Regions from separate parts of the Nocardia sp. NPDC050378 genome, predicted to be linked through region 3. Evidence: riboswitches for the same ligand, from Rfam matches in the RefSeq annotation. Region 3 holds a riboswitch; each other region holds the start of a gene.
What was found. Region 3 has a riboswitch for cobalamin ahead of AB0I35_RS29405 (ABC transporter substrate-binding protein). Riboswitches for the same ligand answer to the same signal wherever they lie in the genome.
Positions count from the first base shown of each region.

Region 1 (3,268 bases), on a different contig from region 3:
GGCCGTCGCGGGCGCGATCGGCCCCGACATCATGCTCGACCTGTCCGTCCCCGACCTCCCCGCCCACATCCGCTCCGCCGACGACGGCGACCTCCGGACCCTCGCCATGCCCTGCGAACCGGCCCCTTGATCGCTCGACCTGCCGGGTTGTGGCCCGGCAGGTTCACCGCTACGTTAAGTGCATGCACAAGCATGAACTTACGGAAAGGGGAACCCCCTCGGTCGGCGACCCGGTCGAGGGCTGGTTTCGTGCTTCCGCTCTTGTCGCGACCGTCGATTCGGGTCTCGGCAAATGGCTGACGCTGCACCACGGCATCGGCCTCACCGAGTACCACGCGCTCCGGCAGCTTGCCGCCGCGCCGGACAAGGAGATCCGGGTCAGCGAGCTGGCCCATCGGATCGGGTTGAATCAGAGTTCGGTGACCCGATTGCTGGGGCGGCTCGAGGCAAGAGGGTTCACGCGGCGGGACTTGTGTTCGGAGGACGGGCGCGGTGTGTACGCCGTGATCACCGAGGAGGGGGAGGTGCTGGTCAGGGACGCGCGCGAACCCTTCCAGCTCCAGCTGGAACGTCTGCTCGACGACGCCGAAGAGCTGTCACCGATGTTCGACGCGCTGCTCGCGCGCCGAACGGGGAACCGGGACTCCTGAACTGACCTGACATGCCGCAGAGGTCTTCCGCTCGGCATATATATGTATGTACATCCATAGAAAGGTATTATCGTGAACTGGCTCTACCTCGCCATCGCCGTCGTCTTCGAGGTCACCGTCGCTCTGGCGGCCGGAAAAGCGAAGGGTTTCACCGACATTCGATGGACCGTCGCCACCCTGGTCAGCGGCGCGATCGCGACCTACTTCCTGAGCCTGGCGCTGCTCACCTTCGACGTCGGCGCCGGCTACGCGATCTGGACCTCCCTGGCCGGTGTCGGAATCGTCGCTCTCGGCGCGGTGCTGTTCGGCCAGCGAGTCGACTGGCGCAAGGCGGTCGGCATCGTGATCGTCATCGGCGGTGTCGTCGGCCTGCAGCTCAGCAGCGGCGCCTGAGCAACCTCGTCCCCGACCACTTCTCACCGAAAGGCCGAACAATGTTCACCCACAACCGCACTCCCGCCACCGCCTGGCTCGTCCTGCTCCTCGCCGGCGCCTTCGAAGTCGGATACGCCCTCGCCGTCGGCGGCAGCCACGGTTTCACCGTGCTCACCTGGTCGCTGGTGGCGATCGTCTTCTTCCTTCTCACCCTGTTCGCCCTCAGCGTCGCGCTGAGAACGATCGACGTGGGCATCGGCTATGCCGTCTGGGCGGGCATCGGCGCGGTCGGCGCCGCACTCCTCGGACCGGTGTTCTTCGAGGAAACGCTCACGCCGCTCAAAGCGTTCTGGCTCGCCGTGGTGATCGCGGGAGTGGTCTGGCTCAAACTCGCCGACCGCGCCGAAGCCGCCTGAGCGACCCCGGACGCGGGCTGGAAAGTTGCGGGCGCGGCCGGGCCAGTACCATCGACTTGCTCGGCGGGCGTCGAGGAAACCGGTGGAAATCCGGTGCGGTCGCGCCACTGTGAACAGCCAGACCCTCTCCGGCGAGCACCGCAACCCGATGGGCGCGTCAACCCGAGGAAGGTCTCACCCTGTGATCCTGCTGCTGTCCACCTCCGACACCGACCTGCTGAGCGCCCGCGCGAGCGGCGCCGAGTACCGGTGGGGCAACCCCGCCCGGCTGCTGGTCGAGGATCTCGGGCAGCTGCTCGACGGCGTCGACCTGGTGATCGTGCGTATCCTCGGCGGCAAACGCGCCTGGGAAGAGGGCCTGGACGCGGTGCGGGCCAGCGGCATTCCGATGGTCGCCCTCGGCGGCGAGATCGCACCCGACGCGGAACTGATGGAATGTTCCACCGTGCCGGTCGGTGTCGCCGCCGACGCCCACAACTATCTCGCCGCGGGTGGTGCCGACAACCTGCGTCAGCTCTACAACTTCCTGTCCGACACGGTGTTGCTCACCGGTCACGGATTCGAGCCGCCGGTCCAGCTGCCGACCTGGGGTGAGCTCGAACGCTCGGCGCGCATCCTCGAACCGCACGCCCCCACGGTCGCCGTCGTCTACTACCGCGCCCAGCACCTGGCGGGCAACACCGGCTACGTCGACGCCCTGTGCACGGCCATCGAAGCCAAGGGTGCGCGCGCCCTGCCTGTGTACGCGGCGTCGCTGCGGACCGCCGAGCCGGAACTGCTCACCCTCCTCGGCCGGGCCGACGCCCTGGTGGTCACCGTGCTCGCCGCGGGCGGCAGCAAGCCCGCCACCGCGTCGGCCGGTGGCGACGACGAGGCCTGGGACGTGGCCGCGCTGGCCGCCCTCGACGTGCCGATCCTGCAGGGCCTGTGCCTGACCAGCCCGCGCGCCCAGTGGGAGGCCAACGACGACGGCCTGTCCCCGCTCGATGTCGCCACCCAGGTGGCGGTCCCGGAGTTCGACGGGCGCATCATCACGGTGCCGTTCTCGTTCAAGGAGTTCGACGAGGACGGTCTGTCCACCTATGTCCCCGATCCCGAACGCGCCGCCCGCGTCGCCGGGATCGCGGTGCGTCACGCCCGCCTGCGTCATATTCCCAACGGCGACAAGCGGATCGCGCTCATGCTGTCGGCCTACCCGACCAAGCACGCGCGCATCGGCAACGCCGTCGGCCTCGACACCCCGGCGAGCGCCATCCGGCTGCTCACCGAAATGCGTTCCGCCGGTTACGACCTCGGCGACATCGCCGAGATTCCCGGCCTCGCCGAAGGCGACGGTGACGCCCTGATCCACGCCCTGATCGCGGCGGGCGGCCAGGATCCCGACTGGCTCAGCGCCGAACAGCTCGAGGGCAATCCGATCCGCATCGGCGCGACCGTCTACACCCGATGGTTCGAGTCGCTGCCCGCCGACCTGCGCGAAGCCGTGGTCGAGGCGTGGGGGCCGCCGCCGGGCGAACTGTATGTGGACCGTTCGGCCGACCCGAAGGGCGAGATCGTCATCGCCGCACTGCGTTTCGGCAATGTGGTGCTGATGGTGCAGCCGCCGCGCGGTTTCGGGGAGAACCCGGTCGCCATCTACCACGATCCCGATCTGCCGCCGAGCCACCACTACCTGGCGGCCTACCGGTGGCTGTCGTCGGCCGACGGTTTCGGTGCCGATGCGATGGTGCACCTCGGCAAGCACGGCAACCTGGAATGGCTGCCGGGCAAGACCCTCGGCATGTCCGCGTCCTGTGGCACCGACGCCGCCCTCGGCGATCTGCCGCT
Region 1 is NZ_JBFAKI010000007.1:298,433-301,700, reverse strand. Features, by position in the region: gene AB0I35_RS18715 (MerR family transcriptional regulator) at 1-130, shown strand, start outside; gene AB0I35_RS18710 (MarR family transcriptional regulator) at 183-650, shown strand; gene AB0I35_RS18705 (SMR family transporter) at 723-1,043, shown strand; gene AB0I35_RS18700 (multidrug efflux SMR transporter) at 1,085-1,441, shown strand; cobalamin riboswitch at 1,463-1,589, shown strand; gene cobN (cobaltochelatase subunit CobN) at 1,623-3,268, shown strand, end outside.
Region 1: it holds a riboswitch for cobalamin, as region 3 does, so the genes downstream of both, cobN (cobaltochelatase subunit CobN) here and AB0I35_RS29405 (ABC transporter substrate-binding protein) in region 3, are expected to answer to the same signal.

Region 2 (3,268 bases), on a different contig from region 3:
TGTGCACGCCGGACAAGGTGCGCAGCAGGGTGGTCTTGCCGCTGCCGTTGGGCCCGACGATCCCGATGGTTTCGCCCGGCTCGATCGAGAAGTCGACACCTTCGACAACGATGCGTCGACCGATCGCGCAAGAGAGGTCGTGCACACGGATGCGGCCAGCTGCGAGGGGAAGTGGCTCGGTGGCAGGCGTTTCCGGTCTGGATGTGTGCGGTTCGGCGCCGGAGCGCGGGTTCGGTCCGAATGCCTGCGGCTCGTCGGGCGAATGCGTGTCGGGTCGGTGGGTCTGCGGGCTCAGCGGATGTTCGTCGTTCATGAGGTGCCGAATCGGTAGCGGCGCCTGCCCATCAGCAGCAGGAAGGTGGGGGCGCCGATGAGGCCGGTGAGGACACCGACCGGAATCTCGGTGGGGCGCACCAGCACCCGGGTGGCGGCATCGGCGACCACCAGGAACAGTGCCCCGCACAGCGCGCAGGCGGGCAGCAGATCACGATGTCGTGGGCCGACGATCATGCGCGCGGCATGCGGGACGACCAGGCCGACGAAACCGATCCCACCCGACACCGCCACCAGCACACCGACGAGCACCGCGAGCAGCACGAACAACCCGATCCGCAGGCCGGTCACCGGTACGCCGAGGGAGGAGGCGGTGTCGGCGCCCAGGGTGAGGGCGTCGAGCCAACCCGCGATCGCGACCAGGATCGTGGCACAGAGCGCGACGACGATCAGCGGGAGGGCAAGGGTCGACCAGTCCGCGCCCGCGAGGCTGCCGAGCAGCCAGAACAGCACCGATTCGGCGGCGGCGGGATCGGTGCTGCGGAACACCAGGTAGCTGCTGCACGCGGCGAAGGCCGAGCCGAGCACGGTACCGGTGAGCACCAGCCGCAACGGGGTGAGTCCGCCCTGCGCCAGGGCGATGAGGAATACGAGGGTCGCCGCACCGAAAGCGCCGGCCAACGCACCACCGGACAACGCCCATATGCCCGCCCCCGCGAACAGGCCGGAGGTGATGACGGCCGCCGCGCCGACGGCCGCGCCGGAGGAGACACCGAGCAGGTAGGGGTCGGCGAGCGGGTTGCGGACCAGGGTCTGCATCGCGGCGCCCGCCACCGCGAGACCGGCACCGACCACGGCGGCGAGGATGGTGCGCGGGACGCGCAGCTGCCAGACGATGGTGTCGATGCCGGGGTCGGTGGGGGTAGTTCCGGTGAGCCGGGCGCCGAGAGTGTCGAGCACCGCGCGCACCGGAACGGTCTCCGCGCCGAAACCGGTGGCGGCGATCATGGCGACCAGCAGCAACACCGCGAGCACGGGTAGTGCGAGCGAGATCCGTGCACGGATCATCGCGGCTTCTCCAGAGGCAAGGCGCGGCCCTTTCAGAGGGTGCCCGGCGAGGGAGGTCTGACTTTCGCCGTGAGGCGATCACAGTGGCGCGACCGTCCCGGAATTGCACCGGATTCCCGCACCCACCGGGGATGACCCACCGACTGTAGCGTGGCACCGGGTGCCGGCACAGCGCCGGGTTCGGCTCACGGTAAGGCAAAGGGTGTTCGCCGGTTTGTCCGGTTGCTTGAATCCGGGTATGTACCGACCGAACACCTCTGCGCACGGCCTGCGTGGCCGCGTCACCGCCGCCTTCCTCGCGGTGGCCACCGCTGCGACTCTCGGCCTGACCGGGTGCGCGGGCGGCGACGACAAACCACTCGGCACCCCCGACGCACCGCTGCCGACCGATGTTCCGCCGGGCACCACCCTCGTGGTCGCCGACCAGCAGGAGCGGTTACAGCACGCGCTCCGGCTCTCGGGTGAGCTGGACAAGCTGCCGTTCAAGATCGAGTTCGCGAATTTCGTCGGCGGGCCCGCGATCCTGGAGGCCTTCCGGGCCGGCGCGGCCGATGTGGGCCAGGTCGGTGACGTACCGCCGATCCACGCACTCGCGGCGGGACAGGACGTGCCGATCGTCGGCTCGTACCAGACCAATCCGCAGGCGCTGAAACTCGCTGTCGCCCCGGGCTTGTCGATCACGAAGCTCACGGAGTTGAAGGGGCGCAAGATCGCCTACGCCGAGGGCACCGCCCAGCAGGCGGCGGTGTTGAAGGCGCTGAGCAAGGCGGGTCTGAAAACCGGTGACGTGCAATTGATCCGGTTGCAGCTCGCGGAGTTCCTCGACGCGGTGCGCACCGGACAGGTCGAGGTGGCGCCGCTGATCGAACCGAATGTGACCAGGTTGCTGCGCACTCCCGGCACGTCGCTGATCCCGGATTCGGAGACGAGCGGCATCTACAGCGGGCTCGCCTATGTGTACGCGCGACGTGCCGTGGTGCAGGATCCGGCGAAGGCGGCCGCGACCCGGGCCCTGGTCGGCGCGTTCGTGCGGGCATGGCACTGGACCAACACCCACAGTGCCGAATGGGCCGAGGCGTACTACGTGCGCAACCAGAAGGTGAGCCCCGACGACGCGCGGCGAATCGTGGAGTCGCTCGGCACCTATACGTTCCCGCACCTGGACCAGCGGCTGGTCGCGCGTCAGCAGAGCACGATCGACGCGATCGATGCCGCCGGTGAGTTGCCGAGGAAGATCACCGCCGCCGACGGTTTCGACCTGCGTTTCGACGCGGCGGTCACCGAGGCCGTCACCGCGAGCGGCGCGGCCTTCGCCGGGGCGGTGAGCTGATGGCGACCCTCGAAGCCGGTGTGTTGCGGCGCGTACGGGCACACCGGACCGGCGAACCCGAATTGGCTCCGCGTGGACGCGGTAAGCGAAGGCTCGGCCCCGGCAAGCCCATTCCGTTCGGTTTCGCGCTCGGTCCGGCGTTACTCGTCGGCGCGTGGGTCGTCGGATCGGCCACGGGTGCACTCGATCCCGAGACATTGCCCGCACCGTGGACGGTCGCGCGGACGGCGGGGGAGTTGATCGCGGACGGGCGACTGCAGTCCAATCTGCTCACCTCGCTGCAACGGGCGGTGATCGGGCTGGTGCTCGGTGTGGTGATCGGGGTGGTGCTGGCGCTGATCGCCGGGTTGAGCCGAATCGGGGAGGCGCTGGTCGACGGCCCGGTGCAGATCAAACGCGCCATTCCGACGTTGGCGCTGATCCCGCTGTTCATCGTGTGGTTCGGGATCGGTGAGGAGATGAAGCTGATCGTCATCACGACCAGCGTGCTGATCCCGATCTACCTCAACACCCATGCGTATCTGCGCGGTGTGGACGCGCGGTACGTGGAGCTGGCCGAGACGGTGGGGCTGTCGCGGTGGGGATTCCTGCGCCGCG
Region 2 is NZ_JBFAKI010000016.1:6,690-9,957, forward strand. Features, by position in the region: gene AB0I35_RS26170 (ABC transporter ATP-binding protein) at 1-313, opposite strand, end outside; gene AB0I35_RS26175 (iron ABC transporter permease) at 310-1,341, opposite strand; cobalamin riboswitch at 1,374-1,497, opposite strand; gene AB0I35_RS26180 (ABC transporter substrate-binding protein) at 1,580-2,671, shown strand; gene AB0I35_RS26185 (ABC transporter permease) at 2,671-3,268, shown strand, end outside.
Region 2: it holds a riboswitch for cobalamin, as region 3 does, so the genes downstream of both, AB0I35_RS26175 (iron ABC transporter permease) here and AB0I35_RS29405 (ABC transporter substrate-binding protein) in region 3, are expected to answer to the same signal.

Region 3 (3,268 bases):
TGACACTGTTGACCGCGCGCCCGAGCAGCACATCGCGCACGGGTCGACCCGAAATCAGCGAGGTGCCGAAATCGCCCTGCGCGAACCCGATCAGCCATTCCGCGAAGCGCACCGGAGCCGGACGGTCGAGGCCGAGCTCGGCGCGCAACGCGGCGAGTTGCTCGGGAGTGGGGGCGCCACCGCCGGTGCGCGAGAGGATCACCGTCGCCGCGTCCGAGTCCAGTACCTCGAACAGCGTGAAAACCACCAGCGCGACAGCACAGAGCACACCGAGCCCGCCGACGACGCGCCGTGCGGTGTAGGCGATCACGACCGGCGGGTCATTGCTCGGCCAGCCAGGTGGTCGCGTAGTTCGCCCAGTCGTCGGTGCCGGGCACACCGTCGCGAACACCACCCACGAAGTTCTTCGCCGCGTCGGGCCGCTTGGCGAAGCTGAAGAGGATGTAGCCGCCTTCGTTCCAGAGTTGTTCTTGCAGTTCGCGATACAGTTCGGCGCGCCGAACCGGGTCCATCGCCGCACGCGCCTGCGCGAACTCGGCATCCCAGTCCGGGCGCCGCCAGCCGGTGCCGTTGCTCGGTGAGTCGCTGGTCATGGTCTGGCCGTAGAAGTAGTCGAGACTGTAGTTCCACCAGCCGACATGACTGAGCGGAGCCTTACCGCTGACCTGCGAGAAGTAGGTGTCGGCAGGTACCGACTCCAACTTGATCGTGATACCGGCGGCTTTGGCCTGCTCGGCGAACAGTGTCGCCGATTCGAGCATGCCCGGTGAGCCGTCGGCGGTCGGCAGCGTCACGGTCAGCTGCTCGTGCCCCGCCGCGCGCAAAAGCTCACGCGCACGCTGCGGATCGTAGGACCGTTGCGGCAGCGTGTCGTGATAGAACGGGGCGCCTTTGCCGTAGATGTCGTTGCCGACCTCGGCGTATCCGTAATACACCGACTCCACCATGGCCTCGCGGTCCACCGCCAACCGCATCGCCTGCCGTACTCGCGGATCGTCGAACGGCGCTGTGTCCACTCGCATTTGGAACGCACCCATCAATCCGGCCGGTGGCACGACCACCGTGACGTTCGGATCGTCGGCCAAGGTGCTCGCCTGCAGGTACGAGATCTCGTGTGCCACTTCGGCCTCCCCGGACAGGAAGGCGTTCACACGCGCTTCGGTCTCGGCGATCTGGATGATCTCCACCTCGTCGAGATACACCGGTCCGTCCCAGTAACGCTCGTTGCGGCGCAACAGGGTGCGGTCACCGGGCGACCACCGCACCAGCGCGAACGGCCCGGTGCCGACGGGCAGTTCCGAGCCGTCGATGGTGCCCGTGCCGTCCTTGACGATGTAGCAGTACCAGCCCGCCAGCACCGAACCGAAGTCGGCCAGCGGTGTTTTCATGGCGACCACCACGGCGAGGTCGCCGTCGGCGCGGGTGCGCGACATGTCGACCGCGGCGAGATCCCCCGACGAGCTCTTGGCCGGGTCGAGCATCCGCTCGAAGCTCCAGAGCACATCGCGCGAGGTCAGTGGGGTGCCGTCGCTGAAAACCACGCCGGGGCGCAGAGTGATCCGCCACTCGCTGCCGTCGGCGTTGGGTTCGAGCGACTGCGCGAGGCGGTAGCGCAGGGTGAGGTCGTTGTTGTAGGCGACGAGCTTGTCCCAGACGTTCTTCGACACCGCCCCGCCCGCCGAACTACCGGCCTGATGCGGGTCGAGCACGTCCGCGCTCGCCGAACGGCCCGCGATCACTGATCGCAGACGACCGCCAGGCCGCGGCGGACCCAGCGCAGCGCCCGATGGACTGCCCGGCGAACCGCAGCCGGTCGCGATCGCGCCGAGCGTGAGCGCGCCGGCGAGCAGGAAGGTGCGACGGCCGAAACCTGACCGTGCCGATGTGGAGTTGTCCATAGCCATCCTCGTGGGTGATCCCGATACGCGGGCGCAGGTATCCTGGCTCCCGGATCGACGCTCCCCACCGGCCTTCCAACCTGGGTAGGTCGTGGCCATGAATCGGCGGATCGCTCCTCGGTGACAGTTGCGGGACAGCCCCGGATTCGCACCGGTGTTCCCTACGCCCGGGTCAGACCTTACCGTGGCCTCCCGTCGCACCTCCCCGACATGCGGCGCACGGCGACTGCCGCGTTTGCCGATGACGTGCTTCACCATTGTCGGTGGAGTTCCTTGGCCTAAGATGGTCGGCGCAGCTGGTTCACGTTCACCGTGCGGAGTCGGAGCCCCGAACTCCGGTGATCGTGTCGAAACCGGACACCGGAATACCGGTGTCCGGCGAGAGGGAACCCGGTGGGAATCCGGGACTGTCCCGCAGCGGTGAGTGGGAACGACCGCCGTCAACGAGCACTGGGCATCCGCCTGGGAAGCGACGGCCACTAGGTCGGCCGAATCAGGCCGGTGCCCGCGAGTCCGAAGACCTGCCCGCTGTGCCGGACACGCCGTGTCCGGCGGCCTTCGCCTCGAGGATTGGGCGCACAGACCGACAAGCGACCCGCCGGACTCACCGGAACGGGCGCGTGAGCTCGCCTCGCACGCCCCCGCGCGGTCGGCGGTCGGTGCTACCCGTGACAGGCCAGGGCTATCCGCATCCGCACCGGAGACGATGACCATGTCCGTTTCATCCAGCTTCTTCACCGCAACCGTTCTCGGACTCCCCCGCGTCGGGCCGAACCGTGAACTCAAACGCGCCACCGAGGCCTACTGGGCAGGCACGGCCGACGCCGAGCACCTGCACACCGTCGCCCGCGAACTGCGCCGCAGCGACCTGACCGGCCTCTCCGCCGCAGGCCTCGACTCGATCCCCGTGGGCACGTTCTCCTACTACGACCAGGTGCTCGACACCGCCGTGCTGTTGGGCGCGCTGCCCGCTCGCGTCGCCGACATCGCCGACCCGCTCGACCGGTACTTCGCCGCCGCACGCGGCACCGACACGATCGCCCCGCTCGAGATGACCAAGTGGTTCGACACCAACTACCACTACCTCGTGCCCGAAATCGACTCGGCGACAGAGTTTTCCCTGAATCCGGACAAGTTGTTCGCCGAGCTCGCCGAAGCCGCGACTCTGGGGATTCCGGCCAGACCGGTCGTCATCGGACCGCTCACCTTCCTGAAGCTGGCCAAGCACGCCGCAGGCGCGCCGCTGGACCGCCTCGCCGAGCTCGTGCCGCTCTACCGTGACCTGCTCACTCGTCTGGCCGACGCCGGGGTGGAGTGGGTCCAGATCGACGAGCCGATCCTCGTCACCGATCTCGACGACGCCGAGCTGG
Region 3 is NZ_JBFAKI010000021.1:77,705-80,972, reverse strand. Features, by position in the region: gene AB0I35_RS29410 (ABC transporter permease) at 1-310, opposite strand, end outside; gene AB0I35_RS29405 (ABC transporter substrate-binding protein) at 321-1,898, opposite strand; cobalamin riboswitch at 1,913-2,082, opposite strand; cobalamin riboswitch at 2,237-2,442, shown strand; gene metE (5-methyltetrahydropteroyltriglutamate--homocysteine S-methyltransferase) at 2,605-3,268, shown strand, end outside.